3 regions of the Streptacidiphilus albus JL83 genome follow, and region 1 is predicted to be linked to each of the others. Evidence: riboswitches for the same ligand, from Rfam matches in the RefSeq annotation. Region 1 holds a riboswitch; each other region holds the start of a gene.
The links. A riboswitch is a leader RNA that binds a small molecule or an ion and turns the genes downstream of it on or off. The one in region 1 is predicted to bind S-adenosylmethionine.
Positions count from the first base shown of each region.

Region 2: linked by a shared signal. The riboswitch ahead of BS75_RS52010 (putative leader peptide) and the one ahead of thrC (threonine synthase) in region 1 are both predicted to bind S-adenosylmethionine.
Region 3: linked by a shared signal. The riboswitch ahead of BS75_RS09370 (aminotransferase class V-fold PLP-dependent enzyme) and the one ahead of thrC (threonine synthase) in region 1 are both predicted to bind S-adenosylmethionine.

Region 1 is NZ_JQML01000001.1:4,230,777-4,235,595, reverse strand. Features, by position in the region: gene BS75_RS18190 (hypothetical protein) at 1-85, shown strand, start outside; gene BS75_RS18185 (alpha,alpha-trehalose-phosphate synthase (UDP-forming)) at 89-1,522, opposite strand; gene BS75_RS18180 (glucosyl-3-phosphoglycerate synthase) at 1,601-2,611, opposite strand; SAM riboswitch class I at 2,780-2,913, shown strand; gene thrC (threonine synthase) at 2,931-4,229, shown strand; gene BS75_RS18170 (MoaD/ThiS family protein) at 4,309-4,587, shown strand.
Region 2 is NZ_JQML01000001.1:8,894,635-8,899,453, forward strand. Features, by position in the region: gene BS75_RS38600 (nickel-dependent hydrogenase large subunit) at 1-1,038, opposite strand, end outside; gene BS75_RS38605 (NADH-quinone oxidoreductase subunit B family protein) at 1,138-2,208, opposite strand; gene BS75_RS38610 (flavin reductase family protein) at 2,416-2,931, opposite strand; gene BS75_RS48845 (hypothetical protein) at 2,928-3,098, opposite strand; gene BS75_RS52365 (putative leader peptide) at 3,232-3,369, opposite strand; SAM riboswitch class IV at 3,473-3,583, shown strand; partial or broken gene BS75_RS52010 (putative leader peptide) at 3,675-3,752, shown strand; partial or broken gene BS75_RS43695 (amino acid ABC transporter permease) at 3,941-4,819, shown strand, end outside.
Region 3 is NZ_JQML01000001.1:2,159,958-2,164,776, reverse strand. Features, by position in the region: gene BS75_RS09380 (DNA-binding transcriptional response regulator) at 326-748, shown strand; gene trpD (anthranilate phosphoribosyltransferase) at 857-1,927, shown strand; SAM riboswitch class IV at 2,002-2,137, shown strand; gene BS75_RS09370 (aminotransferase class V-fold PLP-dependent enzyme) at 2,192-3,610, shown strand; gene BS75_RS09365 (Lrp/AsnC family transcriptional regulator) at 3,639-3,920, opposite strand; gene BS75_RS09360 (rhomboid family intramembrane serine protease) at 3,917-4,756, opposite strand.

The DNA of each region.
Region 1 (4,819 bases):
CGTCCGCCGCGCGGCACGCCGGGTCGAGGCCGCCAACCTGGAGCGGCTGCGCGAGCTCGGCATCGACACCCGCTCCGCCGTCTGACGCTCAGTCCTGCTGTTCCAAGGCTCGGTACTGTTCCAGGAACCAGGCGCTGGGCGGCAGCGCGGTGCCCGCCGCCGCCAGCCGCTTGCAGCGGTCGGCGCGCTCCTCCGGGTCCATGGACAGCCCGGTGTGGAGGGCCTCGGCGGTGGCGATCACGTCGTAGGGGTTGACCGTGATCGCGTCCTCGCCGAGCTCCTCGTAGGCGCCCGCCTCGCGGGAGAGGACCAGCGCGCAGCCCGCGTCGGAGACGGCCGGGATCTCCTTGGCGACCAGGTTCATCCCGTCCCGGATCGGGTTGACCAGGGCCACGTCCGCGAGCCGGTAGGCGGCCAGCGAGCGTGGGAAGTCGTCGTTCACATGGAGGATGACGGGCTGCCAGGTCGGCGTGCCGAACTCGTCGTTGATCTCCTGCGCGGTGCGCAGCACCGAGGCGGTGTACTCGCGGTACTCCGGCAGGTCGTGTCGCGAGGGGTAGGCGAAGGCGATGTGGACCACCCGCTCCAGCCACTCCGGCCGGGTCCGCAGCAGGTGCTCGTAGGCGTGCAGCCCGCGGACGATGTTCTTGGACAGCTCGGTCCGGTCCACCCGGACGATGGTGCGGCGGTCGCCGACGGCCTCGCGCAGCGCCGCCAGCCGGGAGTCCACATCGGGCCGGTGGGCCCGCTCGCGCAGGAAGTCGCCGTCGGCGCCCAGCGCGTGCACCCCGAGCACCGTCGTCCGGCCGGCGTGGGTGACGGTCACCGTGCCGTCCTCGCGGCGGTCGACGGCGGCGCCGAGCACCGCCTCGCAGCAGTCGGCGAAGGCGGCGGCCCAGCGGCGGGTCAGGAACCCGGCGCGGTCCGCGCCGAGGATGCCGGCCAGCACCTGCGCGGCGACGTCGTCGGGCAGCAGCCGGTAGTAGTCCGGCGGGGCCCAGGGGGTGTGCGAGAAGTGGCCGATCCGCAGGTCGGGGCGGAGCTCGCGGAGCAGCCGGGGGGTCAGCGAGAGGTGGTAGTCCTGGACCATCACCGTGGCGCCGGGGGTGGCGGCCTCGGCCAGCGCCTCGGCGAAGGCCCGGTTGTAGGCCTGGTAGGAGGCCCACTCGCGGCGGAAGGAGGCGCCGAAGACCGGAGTGGTCGGGGTGTTGAAGATCAGGTGGTGGACGAACCAGAGGGTCGAGTTGGCGATGCCGTTGTAGGCGCGGGCGAAGGTGCCGGCGTCGATGTCCAGCATCCGGACCGAGGGGTCGGTGAGCCCCTGCCGGGTGGCGGCGCGGTCGCCCTCGGACAACGCCGCGCAGACCCAGACCGAGTCCACCTCTTCGCCGATCGCGGACAGCCCGGACACCAGTCCGCCGCCGCCGCGGCGCGCGGTGAGCTCACCGTCGTCCTCGATGCTGTAGGAGACCGGCCCCCGGTTGGAGGCGAGCAGGATCCGTGCCGGGCTTGCTTCGACCATGGTTGAGAGCCTTGCCTTGCGGGGAGGGGGCCAAACCCGCCGTCCGGGCGGTTGCTGCACGGGTGTTCAGTATTCGTACTACCGTCCACCGGTGTTCGGGCCCGCGTTCTGCCGCCGGTGCCCGGTGGAGCGGTACTCGGGCAGGGTGACCACGGGTGGGCGGTCGAGGCCCGGTATCCCGACCGTGGTCGGGGCGAAGCCCTCCGGCGTCCGGGTGAACTGGGTCAGCCTCGGGGTGACCAGGTCGTCGGCGGCCTTCAGCCGGTCGGTCCTGGCCAGCCGGTCCAGCGCGGTGCGGTAGATGGTCGCGGCCATCCGGCCCAGTGCCTGGGCGTCCTGGTGCCGGTGGTGCCGCACGCCCACGTCGACCTGGGCCAGGGCGTCCAGCCCGGCCAGCTCCAGCGCGTCCACCAGCAGGCCCAGCTCCACCCCGTAGCCGGTGGCGAAGGGCAGCCGCTCCAGCAGCGAGCGCCGGGCCGCGTACTCGCCGCCCAGCGGTTGGACGAAGCCGGCCAGCAGCGGCCAGTGCAGGTTCAGCAGCGGCCGGGCCACCAGCTCGGTCACCCGGCCGCCGCCGGCCGGGATGGACACCGTCTCGGTGTCCAGCGGCCGGTCGTACATCGCCTTGACGAAGGCCACGCCCGGGTCGGTCAGCAGCGGGCCGACGATCCCGGAGACGAAGGCGGAGGAGAACTCGCGCAGGTCGGCGTCGATGAAGCAGACGATGTCGCCCTCGGTAGCCAGCAGCGAGCGCCACAGCACCTCGCCCTTGCCGGGCTCGGCCGGCAGCCGGGGCAGGATCGCGTCGCGGTGCACCACCCGGGCCCCGGCCCGGGCCGCCGCCGGGGCGGTCCCGTCGGTGGATCCCGAGTCGACCACCACCAGCTCGTCCACCAGCGGGCACCGCTCCATCAGGTCCCGGCGGATGGCCGCGACGATCCCGCCGACCGTGGCCTCCTCGTCCAGGGCCGGCAGCACCACGCTGACGGTGCTGCCGGTGGCCCGCTTGGCCGCCAGCAGGTCCGACAGCGGCCGGTCGGCAGCCGTCCAGGAGCGGCGGCGCAGCCAGTCCGCGACCTCGTCAAGCACAGGACTCCTCTTGGTGATCCGCGTCTCGCCTCGCGGACGATCGTGATCCGGCCGGGGGGCTTCGGTTACAGTCTTGGGGACACGGCACGCCCGCTGCACGGGGGGTGCCCAGTCTTACGCACAAATGCGCACCGGCGCCGACCGACAGGTCGCGACCGGACGCCATAGAGCTCATCCAGAGGGACTGAGGGAACGGCCCGTTGAAGTCCCGGCAACCCTCCTGCCAGCACAAGCCGTACCGGCGCTGGTGGGGAAGGTGCCAATTCCGTCCTGCGGCGAACACGCCGCGGGGAAGATGAGGAGAGAGGGCCTCGCCATCATGGCTGTCACCGCCGTAGCACCCGTCGCGCCCGTCGCGCCCACCACCGACCAGCCCTTCGGCCCCGCCGTCGCCCTGTCCTGCCGGGAGTGCGGAGCGCGCTCGCCGCTGGCCCCCGACTTCGCCTGTACCGAGTGCTTCGGACCGCTCGAGGTGGCCTACGAGCTGCCGGTCGGCGACCCCGAGGCACTGCGCGCCCGGATCGAGGCGGGCCCCACCAACATCTGGCGCTACGCGCCGCTGCTCCCGGTCCCGGTCGACGTGGCCGAGCACCCCGGCCTGAACCCCGGTTGGACCAAGCTGGTCAAGGCCGACAACCTGGCCCGCGAGCTGGGCGTCACCGGCGGCCTGTACGTCAAGGACGACTCCGGCAACCCGACCCACTCCTTCAAGGACCGGGTCGTCGCGATCGCCGTCGAGGCCGCCCGCACCTTCGGCTTCACCACTCTCTCCTGCTCCTCCACCGGCAACCTGGCCGGCGCGGTGGGCGCGGCGGCGGCCCGCACCGGGCTGCGCTCCTGCGTCTTCATCCCGCACGACCTGGAGCAGGGCAAGGTCGTCATGGCCGCGGTCTACGGCGGCGAGCTGGTCGGCATCGAGGGCAACTACGACGATGTGAACCGCTTCTGCTCGGAGCTGATCGGCGACCCGGCCGGCGAGGGCTGGGGCTTCGTCAACGTCAACCTCCGCCCCTACTACGGCGAGGGCTCGAAGACGCTGGCCTACGAGATCTGCGAGCAGCTCGGCTGGCGGCTGCCGGACCAGCTGGTGATCCCGATCGCCTCGGGCTCCCAGCTCACCAAGATCGACAAGGGGCTGAAGGAGCTCATCGCCCTCGGCCTGGTCGAGGACAAGCCCTACAAGATCTTCGGCGCCCAGGCCGAGGGCTGCTCCCCGGTGTCGGTCGCCTTCAAGGCCGGCCGCGACGTGATCCGCCCGCAGAAGCCGGACACCATCGCCAAGTCCCTCGCCATCGGCAACCCCGCCGACGGCCCCTACGTCCTGGACATCTGCCGCCGCACCGGCGGCGCGGTCGAGGACGTCGACGACGCGCAGATCGTGGACGCCATCAAGCTGCTGGCGCGGACCGAGGGCATCTTCGCGGAGACCGCGGGCGGCGTGACCGTCGGCGTGCTGCGCAAGCTCATCGAGAACGGCCTGCTCGACCCGGCCGCCGAGACCGTCGTGCTGAACACCGGCGACGGCCTGAAGACGCTGGACGCGGTGGAGGCCACCACCGGCCTGTCCGCCACCATCCGCCCCACCCTGGACTCGTTCCGCGAGGCCGGACTCGGGTGACCGAGCGTAGCGGGGGAACCGATCAGGGAGCGCGGCGCCCGCAGCCGTCTCCGAACGAAGTCAGGTCAGGAGCTAGAGCATGAGCGTTTCCGTCCGCATTCCGACCATCCTGCGCACCTACACCGGCGGCGCGGCCGAGGTGAAGGCCGAGGGCGCGACCCTGGCCGCGGTCATCGCCGACCTGGAGGCCAACCACGCCGGTATCGGCGGCCGGATCCTGGACGACACCGGCAAGCTGCGCCGTTTCGTCAATGTGTACGTGAACGACGACGACGTTCGGTTCGCGGACGGCCTGGAGACGGCCACCGCGGACGGCGCGAATGTGTCGATCATTCCCGCCGTGGCCGGCGGCTGCTGATCACCGGCGGCAACTGCAGGTAATTCCGGAACCGGGTCCCCTGAATTCCCAGGGACCCGGTTCCGCTGTTCCGGGGCGCCGGCAAAGGGCGCACACAATAGGACCGGAAGGTTCCGATCCTCTTTCCGATACGGAGCGTGCTGGAGCACCGCGCGGCGTCGGGTGCTCCGCGACAGCGGTAGAGTGGCCGAGGGCCGCTCGGGCAGCGTTGCTTTTCGGCCGTCGCTTTCCG
Region 2 (4,819 bases), 4.7 Mb from region 1:
GGGGTGGCGCGGGTCGACCGGGTTGCCCAGCGGGTCGTGGGTGACGAACTGCTCCTTGCCCTCCCAGTCCTGGTAGTAGGAGCTGCCGAGCAGGATCCGGATGCCGAGGTTGATCTCGGTCAGGTCGTTGGTGACCAGCTTGCCGTCGACCACGATGCCGGGGGTGACGAACATCCGCCGGCCCCAGTCGGTCATGTTGCGGTAGGTGAAGTCGCAGTACTCCGGGTCGTTCAGCGCGCCCCAGCAGCCGAGCAGCACCCGGCGGCGGCCGACCTCCTCGTAGCCGGGCAGCGCCTCGTAGAAGAAGTCGAAGAGGTCGTCGTGGAGCGGGACGACCCGCTTCATGAACTCCACGTAGCGCATCAGCCGACTGAGGTAGTCGGTGAAGAGCTGGACCGAGGCGATGGTGCCGACCCCGCCGGGGTAGAGCGTGGAGGGGTGCACATGGCGTCCCTCCATCAGGCAGAACATCTCCCGGGTGTACCGGCTGACCTGGAGCGCCTCGCGGTAGAACTCGCCCTCGATCGGGTTGAGCGAGCGCATGATGTCGGCGATGGTCCTGTAGCCGTGCTCGCCGGCGTGCGGGGCCGGGGTGCGCTCGGCCAGCTCCAGCACGCCGGGGTTGGTCTCCTTCACCATCCGCTCGCAGTAGTCGACCCCGACCAGGTTCTCCTGGAAGATGTTGTGGTCGAACATGTACTCGGCGGACTCGCCCAGGTTGATGATCCACTCGCCCAGGTGCGGCGGCTTCACCCCGTAGGCCATGTTCTGCGCGTAGACCGAGCAGGTGGCGTGGTTGTCGCCGCAGATGCCGCAGATCCTGCTGGTGATGAAGTGCGCGTCCCGGGGGTCCTTGCCGCGCATGAAGACGCTGTAGCCGCGGAAGACCGACGAGGTGCTGTAGCACTCGGCGACCTTCTTCTGCTTGAAGTCGATCTTCGTGTGGATGCCGAGGCTGCCCACGATCCGGGTGATCGGATCCCAGGACATCTCCACCAGACCACTGCCGTCCGGGGCTGCCTTCGTCGTCGGTGCCATCGTGTCTGCCGTGCCCTTCTCTGGTGCCGGGGTGCTGTCGGAGGTGCTGCGGGTGGCGGAAGGGGGGAGCGCGCGCGGCGCTCCCCCCTCAGCGTGCGGTCACCAGGGCGGGCGGTAGCCGGTGGTGAGCTTCTCGCCGCGGTGCCGCCACTTGGGCTCCTTGTCCACGGTCGCGAGCGTGATCGCCCGCAGCTTGCGGATCACCGAGCCGTAGGCCGCGCTGGCGGTGCTGGAGACCTTGCCGCCGGGGGGCTCGTCCATGAACGGCATGAACTTGTCCGGGAAGCCGGGCATGGTGCAGGCGATGCAGATGCCGCCGACGTTCGGACAGCCGCCGATCCCGTTCATCCAGCCGCGCTTGGGCACGTTGCACTTCACCACCGGGCCCCAGCAGCCCAGCTTCACCAGGCACTTGGGGGAGTCGTAGGTGCTCGCGAACTGCCCCTGCTCGTAGTAGCCGGCCCGGTCGCAGCCCTCGTGGACGGTCGCGCCGAAGAGCCAGGACGGCCGCAGGTGCTCGTCCAACGGGATCATCGGAGCCGCACCGGTCGCCTGGTGGAGCAGGTAGACCAGGGTCTCCGAGAAGTTGTCCGGCTGGATCGGGCAGCCCGGAACGCAGACGATCGGGATCCCGGCCTTGGACTTCCAGTCCCAGCCCAGGTAGTCGGGCACACCCATGGCGCCGGTCGGGTTGCCGGCCATGGCGTGGATGCCGCCGTAGGCGGCGCAGGTGCCGATCGCCACCACGGCCAGCGCCTTGGGCGCGAGCCGGTCGATCCACTCGCTGGTGGTGATCGGCTGGCCGGTCTCGGGATCGTCGCCGAAGCCGCACCAGTAGCCCTCGGGCTTGATCGCCTCATTGGGGATCGAGCCCTCGATGACCAGGACGAAGGGGTCGATCTCGCCCCGCTCGCCCTTGAAGAACCACTCGATGAAGTTGTCCGCCCCCTGGACCGGACCGCACTCGAAGTCGATCAGCGGCCAGTGCACGGCGATCTTCGGCAGACCGGGCAGCACGCTGAGCGCGATCTCCTCGATGCTGGGCTGGGTTGCCGCGGTCAGGGAGACCGAGTCTCCGTCGCAGCTCAGCCCGGCGTTGATCCACAGGATATGGATCGGTGACTCCTGTTCGGCGACGGGATCGGCCGCCACCGGGGACGGTGCATTCATGGGGATTCCTCCTCGGGGAGGCGTGGGACAAGACCCGCATGTCAGGCACCAGCGTGCTGTGCGCAGCCGTCCGGTGCCGCGTCGAAGGGGGCCGAACCGGTGACGCGGCCGTCGGGGGAGGCGCCGGGCGCAGACAGAAGCCCCCGGCGGCGGCCGCTCGGGGAGAGCGGCCACCGCCGGGGGCGGAGCGGACGTGGGGCGGGCGGGTCAGGCGGCTTCGAGCCGGCGGAAGCCGCCGGAGTGGAAGACCAGCGGCGGAACGGTGGCGTCGGCGTCCAGCCAGTGCACCCGGAGCAGGACGATGTCGTGGTCCCCGGCCCGGATCAGCTGCTCGACGCTGCAGTCCAGCCAGGCGCTGGCGCCCTCGACCAGGACGGCGCCGTCGCCGGTGGCGCGCCAGTCCACCGAGGCGAACCGGTCGGTCCCGCGCCCCGCCAACTCGCGGCAGGCCTGCTCCTGGTGCGCGCCGAGGACGCTGACACCAAGTCGGCTGCTGCCGCGCAGCGCCGGCCAGGTGGAGGAGGTGTGCGCGATGCAGACCGAGACCAGCGGCGGGTCCAGCGACACCGAGGTGAACGAGTTGGCGGCGATGCCCACGGGGGCGCCGTCCACCAGTGCCGCGAGCGCGGTCACGCCGGTCGGGAAGGCGCCGAAGACCCGCCGGAGCTCGGTCGGGTGCAGGGCCTGGTGGACCGCCTCGGACACCGCCTGGCGCACGGTCATCGGGTCACCCGGCCGGTGCTGCCCAGCTCGACCGACACCGGTCCGTGGTCGGTGAGTTCGAGGGCGGGTCCGGATCGACGGCCGGTCGGTGCGGCGGCGACCGGCTGGGCCGGCTCCGGGGTTCGGGACCGGCGCCCGGGGTTGCCGGCGAGGACGACAACGCTCACGGCGTTCTCCTTCAAGGCGTGCGGAAGCGCTCGCACCGCGTGGACGCGGGAGCGCGGAGAGCTGGGGACGGTGCCCGTGGCCGGGGGTGCGGCGGCAGCGGCGTCGGTGGGGCCGGCGAGCGGGGCCGCGGGCTCAGGCAACCGGACAGAGAGCGCTGGAGCTGCGCTGGAGGTCGATGTGGCGTCGCGAGTAGCTGCCGACGGAGCGATGCACTGCGGGTCCCCTCCTGCTGCGTACTCGCGGCTGCGGGCTGCCCGGCCCCGGCCTCACCCTGGCTTCGCCTCACCGTAACTCCGGCCCGGCTTCGAACACAATCCCTCACCTGCTGGGACGGGCATTGCCCAAAGTCCGCCGAGCCGTTAGCGTGAGCCCTGGTTATGAGCGTCAGCGACAAGCCCTGGTTGGCTGACCAGCAACCCTCGTCCGCGGTGGGGTGCTCCAGGTGACGACCCGACAGGACAGCTCCGTCCTGTAAGCGCGAGGCCCGCAGGGGCCCGAGGGCCGGGAGGTGATCCGCGATGCAGGCACGACGCCCCGTCCATGGCGGCGCCCCGCGGCCGCGCGGGTTCTCCCGGCTCATGGTGGCCCGTCTGCATGTGGACCTGCTCCGGGTGAGCAGCGCGCTGTGTCCGAGGACCGCCCCGGTCCGCTGACCCTCCCGGTCGGCCGATCGCTCCGGCGCCGGTAGGCGCCGACCCCCCTTCCCGCAGGCCCGCTCCGGCCCGCGACCTCGTGGTCGTGCCGTGGCGGCCCGGGTCGACCATGCCCTCATCCCGCACACCGCCGCGCCGGCGCACCTCGGCGCGGCGCCGTGCACCCCTGGGACGGAAAGCACACCACCATGAGCAGCCCCGACACTTCGGCGCGGACATCCGCCGCCCCGGAACCACCCCCGACGCCCCGGCCCGCCACGGTGACATCCGCCGGCCGCCCCACCGACGAGCAACTGCTGGGCGCGCGGCTGGTCCCGCTGCGCCGCCCGGGCGCTGGGCCGCCGCGCTGGCGCTGCTGGTGCTGTTCGCGATGCTGGTCCACACCGTGCTGACCAACAGCCGCTTCCAGTGGGGCACGGTCGGCGACTACTTCCTCAACGGCTCGATCCTGCAGGGGCTCGCGCTGACGCTCTGGCTCACCGCCGCGGTGATGGCCACGGGCTACCTGCTCGGGATCGGGGTGGCCGTGATGCGGCTGTCGCGGAACCCGGTGCTGACCTCGCTCAGCTTCGGCTTCGTCTGGCTGGTCCGCTCCGTCCCGATTCTGGTTCAGCTGCTCTTCTGGTACGAACTCGCCTCGCTCTACCCGCAGTTGTCCTTCGGCATCCCGTTCGGCCCGGAGTTCGCCACGGTCCGGACGGCGCACCTCTTCAGCGGTGTCCTGGCCGCATACGTGGGACTGAGCCTGGACGTCGCGGCCTTCTCCTCGGAGATCGTCCGGGGTGGCATCCTCTCGGTCGACCCCGGGCAGGCCGAGGCCGCCCAGGCGCTCGGCCTCGGCAGGGCGCGGATCCTGCGGCGGATCGTGCTGCCGCAGGCGATGCCGGCCGTCGTGCCGGCCTCCGGCAACCTGCTGATCGGGATGCTCAAGGCCACCTCGATCGTCAGCGTCATCGCGGTCCAGGACCTGCTCTACTCGGCACAGTTGATCTACAATCAGAACTTCCTGATCGTCCCGCTGCTGCTGGTCACCACCCTCTGGTACATCATCCTGACCACGGTGCTGT
Region 3 (4,819 bases), 2.1 Mb from region 1:
CGCCCTCACCTCGGGGGGTGTACCTCGGTGTGTCCGGCTTGTGACGTACCCTCCGACGGACCGACGACCAGGTGGGTAGCCCGAATGGCAGGGGACCGGAGGGCTTTGGGGCCCTGCCGCGACAGGCCGCCGGGTCGCCCGAAATGGTGAACCCCGAGCGGCCGGACGGCTGCGGTCGGCGGACGGCGGGCCGAAAAGCCGGGGGTGGGGCCGGACGGCGGAGGGAACACGGCGCGCGGAGGGCCCGCGGCCTGCTGTTGAGGCGTCAGATACCGGAGTAGCATCCGCGCAGACGCCGAAGTGGTCCCGATCACACCCCAGGGGGATGCGGACGATGGCACTGAACGTTCTTGTCTACAGCGACGACCGCAGCACGCGCGAACAGGTCAGGCTCGCGCTCGGCCGGCGGCCGGCCGCCGACCTGCCCGAGGTCCAGTACTTGGAGTGCGCCACCTCCCCGGCCGTGGTCAAGGCGCTGGACGCGCACGCCAAGGGCAGCGCCCGGCTGGACCTGGTGGTGCTGGACGGCGAGGCGACCCCGGTCGGCGGGATGGGCCTCTGCCGCCAGCTCAAGGACGAGATCTACGGCTGCCCGCCGGTGCTGGTCCTGATCGGCCGTCCGCAGGACTCCTGGCTCGCCGTCTGGAGCCGGGCCGACGCGGCGATCGCGGCGCCGGTGGACCCGGTCGCCCTGGCCGAGACCGCGAGCACCCTGCTCCGGGCGGAGCGGGCGCGGCTGGTCGGCTGAGTCCGGCGGGTGGACCGCGGATCTCGCCCTCTGGGCGGCTCCGCTGTGCCGCACTTTGCAGTCGCTAAGCTGGGGCCCTCCAAATATTACGACTGAGAGGCCACGGCCATGGCGAACGTGCATCCTGCGAACGGCGGCGACAACCCCGTGCAGGCTCGCTCGTGGCCGGAGGTCCTCGGCGCGCTGATCTCCGGCACCGACCTGTCGTCCGGCGACACCGCCTGGGCGATGGACCGGATCATGAGCGGCGAGGCCGGGGACGCGCAGATCGCCGCCTTCCTGGTGGGCCTGCGCGCCAAGGGCGAGACCGTCGAGGAGATCTCCGGCCTGGTCGAGTCCATGTACGCGCACGCCACCGTGATCGAGGTGCCCGGCCGCGCGGTCGACATCGTCGGCACCGGCGGCGACCGGGCCAAGACCGTCAACATCTCCACCATGTCGGCGATCGTCGCGGCCGGGGCCGGCGCGCTGGTCGTCAAGCACGGCAACCGCGCCGCCTCCTCGGCCAGCGGCGCCACCGACGTGCTGGAGAAGCTCGGCGTCAATCTCGGGCTGACGGCGCAGCGGATCGCCGAGGTCGCCGCCGAGGCCGGTATCACCTACTGTCCGGCGCCGGTCTTCCACCCCTCGATGCGGCACGCCGGCTCCACCCGGGTCGCCCTGGGCGTGCCCACCGCCTTCAACCTGCTGGGGCCGCTGACCAACCCGGCCCGGGTCGGCGCCAACGCCGTCGGCTGCTTCGACACCCGGATGGCCGGCCTGATCGCCGGGGTGCTCGCCGGGCGCGGCTCCTCGGCCCTGGTCTTCCGGGGCGACGACGGTCTCGACGAGCTGACCGTCACCGGCACCTCCACCGTCTGGCAGGTGCGCGGCGGCGAGGTCCACCGGACCGTCTTCGACCCGCGCGAGGTCGGCGTCGAGTACGCCCCGATCGAGGCGCTGCGCGGCGCGGACGCCGAGTACAACGCCGGGGTCGCCCGCCGGGTGCTGGCCGGGGAGCGGGGGCCGGTGCGCGACGCGGTGCTGCTCAACTCGGCCTCGGCGCTGGTCGCCCTGGACCAGACCGACGCCCCGCTGGCCGAGCAGCTGGCCGCGGCGATGAAGCGCACCGCGGAGTCCATCGACACCGGCGCGGCGGAGCAGGTGCTGGCCCGCTGGTCCGCCGTCACCCACGGCTGAGGGGCAGCGGCGCGGTCTCGGATGCCGGACAGGGGTTCACCCGAGGGGTGGACCCCGTGGCATACTGACGGACAGGTCACGAGTGACAGCACGCGGTTCGCAGAACCGCACCGGCCCTGGCTAGCTGTCCGGCAACCCTCCTTCCGTGGCGGGGTGCTCCCAGGTGACGACCGGGCCCTACGACGACCCGTCGCAGGGCAAGCGCGGATCCCCCCTTTTTCGGCGTAGCCAGGGATCCACTGGATGCCCTGGAGGGGTCTCGTCATGTCGACGCCGCTTTCTTTCAACAGTGCCGCAGCCAACACCACCGCCGCTGCCGACGCCGTCGCCTGTCCGCCGCTGGCCGTGCTCGGCCGCGACGTCGAGGTCCCGCTGGTCAGCGGCGAGAAGGTGACCTACGCCGCGCTCGACTACGCCGCCAGCGCCCCCGCCCTCCAGCGGGTCTGGGACGACGTCGCCGCCTACGCCCCGTACTACGGCAGCGTGCACCGCGGCGCCGGCTACCTCTCCCAGCTCTCCACCGACCTGTTCGAGCAGAGCCGGGCCACCGTCGCCGACTTCCTCGACCTGCGCGCCGACGACCAGGTCGTCTTCACCCGGGCCACCACCGACTCGCTCAACCTGCTGGCCGGGGCGCTGCCGGCCGGCACCCGGGTCTTCGCCTTCGAGACCGAGCACCACGCCTCGCTGCTGCCCTGGCGCAAGCACGGGCTGACCGTCAGCTACCTGCGCGCCCCGCGCTCGCCGGAGGAGGCGGTGGCGGCCCTGGACGCCGCCCTCGCCGAGGCCGGTGCCGAGGCCGGGGCGGGTCCCGCGCTGGTCTGCGTGACCGGCGCCTCCAATGTCACCGGGGAGATCTGGCCGGTCCGCGAGCTGGCCGCGACCGCCCACCGGCACGGTGCCCGGATCGTCCTGGACGCCGCCCAGCTCGCCCCCCACCACCCGGTGTCGGTGCGGGAGTTGGACGTCGACTGGGTCGCCTTCTCGGGCCACAAGCTGTACGCGCCCTTCGGCGCGGGGGTGCTGGCCGGCCGCAGCGACTGGCTCGACGCCGCCGAGCCCTACCTGGCCGGCGGCGGCGCCAGCCGCACCGTCGCCCGCGAGGCGGACGGCTCGGTCGCGGTCGAGTGGCACCAGGGCCCGTCCCGGCACGAGGCCGGATCGCCGAACGTCATCGGCGCCTACTCCATCGCCTCCGCCTGCCGGGCGCTGACCGAGGCCGGCTTCGACCGGCTGGTCGCCCGGGAACAGCAGCTGATCGCCCGGCTGCGGGCGGGGCTCGCGGACATCCCCGAGGTGCGGGTGCTCACCCTGTTCGGGGACGCCCACCCGCGCGTCGGCGTGCTCTCCTTCGTGGTCCAGGGCTGGAACAGCTCGCACTTCTCCGCCGCGCTCTCGGCCGAGTACGGCATCGGCGTCCGCGACGGACTGTTCTGCGCCCACCCGCTGGTGCGCACCCTGCTCGGCGGCGAGGAGGCGGCCCCGTCCGAGTGCGGGGCCCCCGAGGCCTCGCTGCCGGGGGAGCGCAGCCTCAACGCGATCCGGGTGAGCTTCGGCGCGGGGACCCCCGACGAGCACGTGGAGCGCTTCGTCGCCGCCGTGCGCGAGCTGGTCACCCAGGGCGCGCAGTGGGCCTACCGGACCGAGGGCGGGCGCTGCGTCCCGGACACCCGCCGGGTCTGACCGCCCGCGGCCCTCGCGGCCGGCCTGCTCAGCCGTCGAGCCCCAGGGCGAAGGCGGCGTCCAGGTCGTGCCGCGAGTAGGTGCGGAAGGCGATGTGGGTCTCGGTCTGCTCCACGCCGGGCACCTTGTTCAGCAGGCCGGGGATCACGTCGGCCAGGTCCTCGTGCGCCCGCACCCGGACCATCGCCACCAGGTCGTAGGTGCCGGTGACGGAGTAGACCTCGCTGACGCCCTCCAGCGCCGCGATGGTCTCGGCGATCTCGGGGATCCGGTCGACACTGGCCTTGACGAGCACGATCGCGGTGATCACTGGAGGGTCTCCTGGGACGGTGGGAGGGACGGTGGAAGGGCGGACGGCCCAGCGTAGCCGCGCCGTCGGCAGTAGAGCAGCCAGGCGAAGAGGAAGCCCCCGGTGAAGCCGATCAGGTGCGCCACGTACGCCACGTCGGGCTGCCCGGCGGCGGCGCTGCGCACCGAGAGGGCCTGGATCGCGAACCACAGCACCAGCACCAGCCAGGCCGGGAACCGCAGCGGCAGGAACAGCAGCAGCGGGATCACGACGGTCACCCGCGCCCTCGGGTAGAGCCGCAGGCAGGCGCCCAGCACCCCGGCGATCGCCCCCGAGGCCCCCACCAGGCTGACCGTGCCGTTGGCGCCGTGCTGCTCCACCAGCGCGTAGCCGTAGGTCGCCAGGTAGCCGACGGCGACATAGAAGAGGAGGAAGGAGAGCCGTCCCATCCTGGCCTCGACCAGGGTGCCGAAGACGTACAGGAAGATCATGTTGCCGAGCAGGTGCACCCAGCCGGCGTGCACGAACATCGCGCTGAGCACCGAGAGCGCCGGGACGCCCAGGGACTCCCCGGGCCCGGCCCGGTTGTCCAGCAGCTCGCGCGGGACCACTCCCCAGTGCTGGTAGTAGGCCGCGATCGCGGCGGCGCGGTGCGCGCCCTCCCCGTACAGCGGGTCGAGCCCGGAGACCGGCCCGATCAGGAACACCACGCTGTTGACGGCGATCAGCAGACAGGTCACCAGCGGCAGCCGGCGGAGCCGTCCGTCCGTCCCGGCGGTGGCCGCCGTGCGCAGCAGGCCGGTCGCGCGCAGGGTCCACGGGCGGGCGGGCGGGGGTGCGCCGGAGAAGGGGAGCATGTCCCAAGCATTCCTTGACCGGACAAAAACGACACCGTCGGCTGCGGCGTGTGGGGGACGGTG